2 regions of the Streptomyces sp. NPDC027663 genome follow, and region 2 is predicted to be linked to the other one. Evidence: riboswitches for the same ligand, from Rfam matches in the RefSeq annotation. Region 2 holds a riboswitch; the other holds the start of a gene.
What was found. Region 2 has a riboswitch for guanidine ahead of ACZ4SF_RS00610 (DMT family transporter). Riboswitches for the same ligand answer to the same signal wherever they lie in the genome.
Positions count from the first base shown of each region.

Region 1: it holds a riboswitch for guanidine, as region 2 does, so the genes downstream of both, ACZ4SF_RS14270 (MBL fold metallo-hydrolase) here and ACZ4SF_RS00610 (DMT family transporter) in region 2, are expected to answer to the same signal.

Region 1 is NZ_JBVHSK010000004.1:237,775-242,134, reverse strand. Features, by position in the region: gene ACZ4SF_RS14275 (SDR family oxidoreductase) at 1-651, opposite strand, end outside; gene ACZ4SF_RS14270 (MBL fold metallo-hydrolase) at 1,012-1,890, opposite strand; guanidine-III (ykkC-III) riboswitch at 1,904-1,974, opposite strand; gene ACZ4SF_RS14265 (hypothetical protein) at 2,048-2,752, opposite strand; gene ACZ4SF_RS14260 (S1 family peptidase) at 2,951-3,796, opposite strand; gene ACZ4SF_RS14255 (methyltransferase domain-containing protein) at 4,218-4,360, shown strand, end outside.
Region 2 is NZ_JBVHSK010000001.1:148,306-152,665, reverse strand. Features, by position in the region: gene ACZ4SF_RS00635 (HNH endonuclease) at 1-11, opposite strand, end outside; partial or broken gene ACZ4SF_RS00630 (HNH endonuclease signature motif containing protein) at 8-313, opposite strand; gene bcp (thioredoxin-dependent thiol peroxidase) at 439-906, opposite strand; gene ACZ4SF_RS00620 (DUF3618 domain-containing protein) at 1,009-1,338, shown strand; gene ACZ4SF_RS00615 (GroES family chaperonin) at 1,412-1,714, shown strand; guanidine-III (ykkC-III) riboswitch at 1,770-1,833, shown strand; gene ACZ4SF_RS00610 (DMT family transporter) at 1,868-2,188, shown strand; gene ACZ4SF_RS00605 (transglycosylase domain-containing protein) at 2,208-4,360, opposite strand, start outside.

The DNA.
Region 1 (4,360 bases), on a different contig from region 2:
CAGGCCGGCGGAGTCGTCGGTGACGACGGTGCGGCCGTCCGGCTTCGCCGCCAGGGTTATCTCGCCCAGCCGGTCAAGCTGGTGGACCTCGGGGCCGGCGATGTTGCGCACGCCGTTCGACGGTTCGCTCTGAGCCGCCTCGGCGACGGCGGAGGCGACATCCGCGGAGGCGATCGGACGCAGCCGGACGGTGGGCATGCGCACCTCCCCGCCCTCGGTGGACATGTCCATCACCGGAGCGATGAACTCGAAGAACTGCGTCGCGCGCACGATGCTGTACGGAACGCCGCTGTTGCGCACGGCATTCTCCTGAGCGACCTTGGCCTGGTAGTAGCCGTAGTCGGGCACCTGATCGACGCCCACGATCGAGAGCGCGACGTGGTGCCCCACCCCCGCCTCCTTCTCTGCCTCGATCACGTGCTGGGCCGAACGAGTGAAGAAGTCCAGCGCCGCCTCGGTCTCGAAGGACGGGGAGTTCGACACGTCCACCACCACGTCCGCGCCCTTGAGAGCCTCAGCCAGGCCCTGTCCGGTGAGGGTGTCCACGCCCGTGGAGGGGGAGGCCGCCACAGCCTCGTGACCCCGGTCGCGCACCAGCGCGACCACCTGCGAACCGATGAGTCCCGTACCGCCGATGACCACGATCTTCATCCCTGTCTCCGTTTGCTGATTCGCTGCTGACGGATACCGGCGGATGCCCCGCCGGACCCGGTGCGTCATGCCGCACACCAACAAGACAGGGCAGCGGGCGGGTCTGTGACAGCCGAGTCCACACCCGCCCGGAGCTGCGACATCAACGCCGGCTGCGATCCACGCTCCCCTTGAGCGGGAGACCCTGCAACGCGACGCGGCCGGCGAGCGGGGCCCGCGGCCACTTCGCCGGCGGTGCCGCCGAGCCGCTGAACTCCGCCTCGCGGCAGACCTCGGCGTGATCGCCGGGACCCGCCTGCCGGCCGAATGGGCCGGGCGGGGTCGCCGATGTCCACGGCGGGGGTGTGCGTCAGTGACGGCTCATGTGTTCGGCCACAGGATGAAGAGGGGATGCACGCGCCGGCCGGGCCGGCCGCCGTGTTCCCTGAGGGCCGCCCGGATCTCGTGCAGATGGCCGGTGGTCATCTCCAGGGGAGGCTCGTCGGGCTGGTAGGTGGTGCGGACCGGGTAGTCCACCCCCGGCTCCCTGGTCATCTCGATGTGACAGCCGAGCACGTGGGTGACCGGCCGGCGCTCGGAGAAGTCGATCAGGCGGTCGATCGTCCGGGCGAAGGCCTCCCAGTCCTGGATGTAGAGCCGACCGGGATAGACCGTGTCGCCGGTGAGCAGGAAGCCGGCCCAGGGGTCGTGGAACGTGACCGCAGCCTCGTGGTGACCCGGGGTGGCCAGGCACTCCAGCACGCGGCCGCCCAGGTCGACGTGCGCCACGGCTTCGGGGTCCGCGTCGAAGCCGAAGTACTTCCAGGCGGTGGCGAGATCGGCATCGACCACCGTGGTGTCGGCGCGATCGGCGAACTGGCCGTCCGCCGCGATGTGGTCGCCGTGCGCGTGGGTGTGGAGCACCAGCAGGTGGTACGTCTCCCGGGGATGGCGGGCGAGCCAGCCGGCGACGAGCTCGTCGACCACTTGGCGCAAGGGAAAGAACTCGGCGGATGCGGTGGCGCCGGTGTCGATCAGCACCGCCCGGGCGTTCCCGAACATCAGGAACAGGAACGGCGCCTCGTAGTCGATCGCCTTGTTCTGTCGCAGGATGAACGTGTGCTCGTCGTACCGATGGACCTGGATGTCCGGATCGGTGTTGTGCTTGGCCGACGGTGAGCCGTGAATCCACCGGACGTCCAGCGCCCGGGGCGGGGGAGTCGGTCCGGTGAAGTCGATCAGGTGCGTGCCCGCGTCCATGACGTCTCCTAGGTGTGCGTCGTCTTGGCGGGCCGGGTACGGCGCACGTCTCGTCCGGGGCAGACACCTGTGAGCTGCCACGGCGAAGCTACCATGACCCCTGAGCAGGCCTGTGGGCCCTGTGAACAGGGCCCAGCGAGGCTCGGAAACCGGGTGCTCAGTCGTCGTCGGACTCCGCCGAGGCGCTTTCCGACACCTGGATGCTCTCCAGGACCTGGGCGAAGTCGGCCTGCATGGCATCCACCTGGTCCTCCGTGCCGAAGACGACGAACTCCAGCACGTGGTCCCCGACGACGATGTAGGTGGCGTGGCCGTAGGTGCCGTCATCGGCGCTCAGGTCCGCGTCGAGCCGGGGGCTGCCGTCGTCCGTGGTGCCCTCCTGGACGTTCGCGCTGCTGATCGACTCGTCGGGGGACTCCGAGGCCTGGTTGTAGTCGTCCACGTTCTCCGCGAGGAGGTCCTGCAGATCGAGGTCGTCCTCGTCGAGGACCATGAAGCCGATGCTTCCGTACTCGGTCTCCACCGCGTATCCGCGGCCGTCGTGTCCGTCCGCCGCCTCGGACTCCGCCTGCCCGGGCAGTTCGACCGAGATGCCGCTCTCCTTGTCGGTGGTCAGCGTCCACTGCGCCGTGGAGTCGGCGCTGTCGGCCTCGGCGCTGTCGGCCGTGGCGGTGTCGGCCTCGGCGGTGTCCGCGTCGGCGCTGTCCGCAGCGGTGCCGTCGGCCTGGGCCACGGTGGCGGCGGCGACGGGCGGGGCCGGCGGCGCGGCGAAGGCGGTGGCGGGAAGCAGTACGCCTCCGGTGATCACCGTGGTGGAGGCGGCGAGAAGGGCGAGGCGCTGGTAGGCGGGACGAAGAGCCATGGGTATGCACATCCTGGTGAGTGGGGGGTGGGCGGGTGCCTTGCATCCATTGGGGCCCAACCCCCCGCCTCCGGTCATGCCAGGAAAATTCGTGGCTTGACCGGTCCCGCTCCCTGCGGCACACTGCGCCGGTCTCCGCGGATGCCCTGTCCGCCCGGGACCCCGGGACCCCGGGAAACAGGGCATCCTCTCACCGGATCAGCGGCCGAGCAGTCGCTTCACCTTCTTGCCCTTGGCGGACTCGCCCAGGGTGTCCCACAGCTTGGCCGAGCCGGTGTACGTGTACACGCCCGGAGCTCCCTGTGCCGCGCAGCCGTCGCCGTACGACACGATGCCGATCTGGTAGACGCCGCGGCGGCCCGGCAGCTTGCGGAACATCGGCCCGCCGCTGTCCCCCTGGCAGGAGTCCTTGCCCTCGACACCCGCGCAGACGTTGACCTTCTTGTCGTAGCCCGGGTACGACGCCTTGCACTCGATGTGCGACACGATCGGCACGTCGACCGCGCGCAGCCGGTCCGGATAGTCCGGGATCTCCGTGTCGGTGTTGCCCCATCCGATGACCGTGGCCTTGGCACCCGGGCGGATGAGCGCGTCCGTGCCGGCGGTCGGCAGGTTCACCGGCGCGGTACCGGTGACCGGCTTGTCCAGCAGCAGGAACGCGACGTCGTACGCCTCCTGTCCCCGCGCGTAGCGGGGGTGGACGACGACGTCGATGACGTTGCGCAGCTGTCCCTGGTTCTTCTTGGACAGCACCGTGCGGCCGACGACCGTCTCGAGTTCCTTCGGCTGCACGTCGACGACACAGTGTGCCGCCGTCATGACGACGTTCGCGTCCAGCAGGCTGCCGCCGCAGAACTGCCGGTCGTGCGGGTTGCCCCGGCCCTTGGCCAGCAGCGCCGCCATGAACGGATACGACCCGACGGGCTTCTCCGAGCCGCCGATGATGGGACTGTCCGGGCGGGCGGGGTGCGCCGGCGTCGCCGCGTCGGCCGCCCCGGTGGACGTACCGACGAGCCCGAGCACCGCGCCGGCAGCTATCGCCATGGAGGCGATCCGCCGGGGCGTGGTTCTGTGGGCGGTGGAATGACGCATGGGGGGTGTCTCCAATCTCCGATGGACCACCACGACGGACACGCCCGAGGCGCTCAACCGGGCCGAGCGACTCGGGACTTGCCCAGCGTTGGGTGGCATGCCGCCCTGTCAGATGGGATCTTGCCGGGAGGGGTTCCCGAAAGTGCTCGACGGCGTACGGAGGGTGTCCGGTTCGGCAGTGCTCGACGTACGGAGGGTGTCCGGTTCGGTAGTGCTCGACGGCGTACGGAGGGTGTCCGGCTCGGCCAGTCCCCCCAACCGCCTGCCTCGGCACTCGCCGCCGGGCCCGCGGACGACTCCGAACTCCGGGGGAGCGCAGGGGGTTTCACGCCGATTCACCGCCGGGGCCGCGCCGCTGCGCATACTGACCGCCATGGCCACCTACGACTCACTCGGCGCCACCTACGCCCGGACACGCCGGCCCGACCCACGCATCGCCGCACAGATCCACGCCGCACTCGGGAACGCCACCGACGTGATCAACATCGGTGCCGGCACCGGCTCCTACGAACCGCC
Region 2 (4,360 bases):
CCGCCGCTCATGCGGCGCCGCCAGTCGCGCGCCCCTTGCCTCGCCCTCGGTAGTTGTCGGTCGTGGCGTGGCAGTTGGGGCAGAGCAGCCGAAGGTTCTCGATGCGGTTGTCGCGCCAGTTCCCGTCGATGTGATCGACTTCCAGCGGCAGCGGACGGCCCCGCCACACCGGCTCCGTTCCGCAGCGGGCGCAGCGTTCCGGCAGGACCACCGCCGTCATCGCCCGCCTGAGCCGGTCGCTCTGGATGCGCCGGGCGTGCCCGGCCGGCTGCTCGACGAGCAGTGCCTCCGGTGTACGGGGGCGCCAGGGCTTCCGCTGCCCGTTCGGAGTAACGAACCGTTTATCGGACAGTCACGCCCGGAATCTCACTCCCGGGATCATGGAAAACGGCCCGCACCCGGGTTCTCCCGGTGCGGGCCGTTCATGCGGCAGAGGGCTCAGATGCCGAGGTCCTTGAGGATCTTCGCCACGTGGCCGGTGGCCTTGACGTTGTAGAGGGCCCGTTCGACCTTGCCCTCCCCGTCCACGACGACCGTGGAGCGAATGACGCCGACGACCGTCTTGCCGTAGAGCTTCTTCTCGCCGAAGGCGCCGTACGCCTCCAGGACCCGCTTGTCGGGGTCGGCCAGGAGGGTGACCTTGAGGGACTCCTTCTCGCGGAACTTCGCGAGCTTCTCCGGCTTGTCGGGCGAGATGCCGATGACGTCGTAGCCGGCGGAGGCCAGGACCTCCAGGTTGTCGGTGAAGTCGCAGGCCTGCTTGGTGCAGCCCGGGGTCAGGGCGGCCGGGTAGAAGTAGACGATGACCTTGCGGCCCTCGTGGTCCGAAAGGGACACCTCGTTGCCGTCGGCGTCGGGGAGGGTGAAGGCGGGGGCAACGTCCCCGGGCTGGAGTCGCTCGCTCATCGGACTAGCGTAACCGGGGGGCCTTGCGGTGCGGCGCGGGCATGAGCTGACAGACTGTCCGGAACAGCAGCAGCAGATTCGGCAGACTTCGGAGGCCGTACGGTGGCGGACACGTCGGACACCAGAACCCCGGCGCAGATCGAGGCGGACATCAAGCGTCGCCGTGACGTGCTGGCCGAGACGCTCGACGAGATCGGGATGCGGGTGCATCCGAAGACGATCGTCGGGGATGCGAAGGCCAAGGTCGTCGCCCATGTCGATCACACGGTCGGGCGGGCCTATGTGCAGGTCAACCGGGTGGTGAGCGATGTCCGGGCGCGGTTGGTGGACGACGAGGGCGCGCCTCGGCTGGAACGGGTCGTGCCGGTCGCGCTGGTCGTCGTGGGTGTGGTGGGGCTGCTGGCCTTCGGGGCCCGGCGGCGCAAGGACTGACCGGGGCAGGTAGGTTCAAGGCGTGAGCGCCAACAGAAACAGCACCCCCCATCACGACAAGCTGCCCATCCGGATGCTGCACGACCGGGTTCTCGTGCGGCAGGAGGCCGGTGAAGGCGAGCGTCGGTCGGGGGGCGGCATCCTGATTCCCGCCACGGCGGCGGTGGGGCGGCGGCTGGCCTGGGCCGAGGTCGTCGCGGTCGGCCAGAACGTCCGGACGGTGGAGCCGGGCGACCGTGTCCTGTTCGATCCGGAGGACCGGGCGGAGGTCGAGGTGCGGGGCGTGGCGTACGTGCTGATGCGTGAGCGTGATCTGCACGCCGTCGCCGCGGACCGGTTCGAGGGGTCGGAGGACTCCACGGGCCTCTATCTCTGAAGCAACCGACAAGAGGGCCGGTGACGATCGTCACCGGCCCTCTTGTCGTGTTTTTGTTATGTTCGGGAGCGAGCCCGACGAGACGCGCCGTACCGGGTCGAAGGCAAAGACGACGCACCGGAGAAGAGTCGCCACGTCTCGGAGGTGCCTGTCATGGCCTGGGTTCTGCTTGTCGTCGCCGGTCTGCTCGAGGTGGGCTGGTCGATCGGGATGAAGTACAGCGAGGGGTTCACCCGGCTGGTTCCCAGTCTGTTCACCGGCGCCGGCATCGTCGCGAGCATGGTGCTGCTGTCGTACGCCGCGAAGTCCCTGCCCATCGGTACGGCGTACGGCGTGTGGGTGGGGATCGGCGCGGCCGGTGCGGCGGTGCTCGGCATGGTGGTGCTGGGTGAGCCGGTCACCGCCGCCCGGATCTTCTTCGTGTGTCTGCTGCTGGTCGCCGTGGTGGGGCTGAAGGCGACCAGCGGTCACTGAGCCGACCGGGGCCGGGGTGTCATGTCCCGGGGCCGCCTCCGGTGCCGTCGATCGTGCCGGTGGTGCCGCCGGCGTCGGTTCCGCCGCCCGGTGTGCCGCCGCCGGTGGTCTGGTCCCCGCCGGTGGTGGGGCCGCCGTCGGTGGTGGTGCCGCCGTCGGTGGTGGGACCGCCGTCGTTCGTGCCGCCGGTGGTCTGGTCCCCGCCGGTGGTGGGGCCGCCGTCGGTGGTGGTGCCTCCGTCGGTGGTGGGACCGCCGTCGGTGGGGGTGCCGGTGGTGCCGCCGTCGGTGGGGGTGGCGGTCGCGCCGCCGTCGTTCTGGCCGCCGTCGGTGGCGGTGCCGCCGGTGTCCTGGCCGGCGTCGGTGCCGGGCGGGGTCGTGCCGGTGGCGGGCGGCTCCTGGATCTGGTCGGCGCCCTGTTCGAGTTCGAGGTCGAAGTCGGCGGCCGGCTTGCCCTTCAGCGCGTCGTGCGTGTACTGCGCCCAGATCCGGGTGGGCGGGCCGCCGCCGTTCATGCGCCCTTCGCCGAGGGCGCCGTACAGCGGCATGTGCTTGGCCGTCACGGGGTCCTGGCCCATGACGGAGACCACGGTGGCCAGGTTGGGGGTGTAGCCGGCGAACCAGGCGGCCGTGTCGTTCTCGGCGGTGCCGGTCTTGCCGGCGGCCGGGCGGCCCGCGCCCTGTGCCGCGGTGGCGGTGCCGCTCTGGACCACGCTCTGCAGGACGGAGGTGGTGGTGTCGGCGGCCTCCCGGCTGACGGCCTGCTTGACGCGCTGCTCGGGCAGCTTGACCTCCTCGGTGCCCTCCTTGGTGATCTTCTCGACCAGGGTGTACGTGCCGTGCTTGCCGTGGTTGGCGAGCGTGGCGTAGGCCTCGGCCATGTCCAGGACGCTGGCGGTGGCGGTGCCGAGGGCGACGGACGGGTAGGGCTGGAGGTCCGGGGTGTCGGAGGGGACGCCGAGGTCGATCGCGGTCTGCTTGACCTTGGCGGGGCCGACGTCGACGGCCATCTGCGCGTACACCGAGTTCACCGAGGAGTCGGTGGCCCTGCGGACGGTGATGTTGCCGTACGAGTGCTGGTCCTCGTTCTCGGGGGCGTAGGTGCCGCCGCTCCAGCCCTGGACGGGGCGCCGGTTGGTGCCGTCGTAGACGGTGTTCGGGGTGATGGTGCGGCCGTCCTGGGTGGTGGACCCGTTCTGCACGGCGGAGGTGAAGACGAACGGCTTGAAGGTCGAGCCGACCTGGAAGTCACCGCGGGTGGCGCCGTTGGTGTACTGCTTCACGTAGTCGATGCCGCCGTACATCGCGACGACCTTGCCGGTCTTGGGGTCGACGGAGGCGCCGCCGGCCCGGACGTAGGTGTCGGCCTTGCGGTTCTTCTTGTCCAGCTTGGAGATCAGCTGGTCGTCCACGGCCTTGACGAAGGCGTCCTGCCGGTTCTTCTGGATGGTGGTGGTGATGCGGTAGCCGCCGAGCGCGAGGTGGTCGGCGTCGATGATGTTGTTGGTGATCAGGTACTGCTTGACCGCCTCGACGAGGTAGCCGCGCTGGCCGGACAGGCCGGTGGAGATCGTCTGCTCCCTCGGCATGGGGAACTTCATGCCGGCCCGCTCGGACTCGCTGAGCCAGCCCTTGCCGACCATGCCGTTCAGCACGTAGTTCCAGCGGGCGACGGCCGCCTTCTTGTTCTCCGGGTGCGCCACGACGTCGTACTCGCTCGGCGCGTTGACGAGTGCGGCGAGGTAGGCGGCGCGGGCCGGGTCCAGGTCGGCGGCGTCGCGGCCGTAGTAGGCCTGGGCGGCGGCCTGGATGCCGTAGGCGTTGCGGCCGAAGTAGCTGGTGTTGAGGTAGCCCTCGAAGATCTCGTCCTTGGACTTGTTCTGGTCGAGCTTGATCGCGATGAAGAATTCCTTGGCCTTGCGGGTGAGCGTCTGCTCCTGGGCCAGGTAGTAGTTCTTCACGTACTGCTGGGTGATGGTCGAGCCGGACTGCTTGCCCTTGCCGGTGGCGGTGTTCCAGCCGGCGCGGACCATGGCCTTGAGGTCGACGGCGGACTCGGTGTAGAAGTCGCGGTCCTCGGCGGCCAGTACGGCGTGCTGGGCATCCTTGGAGACCTGGGCGAGGGAGACGTTCTCGCGGTTGACCTTGCCGTCGCGGGCCAGCTGGGAGCCGT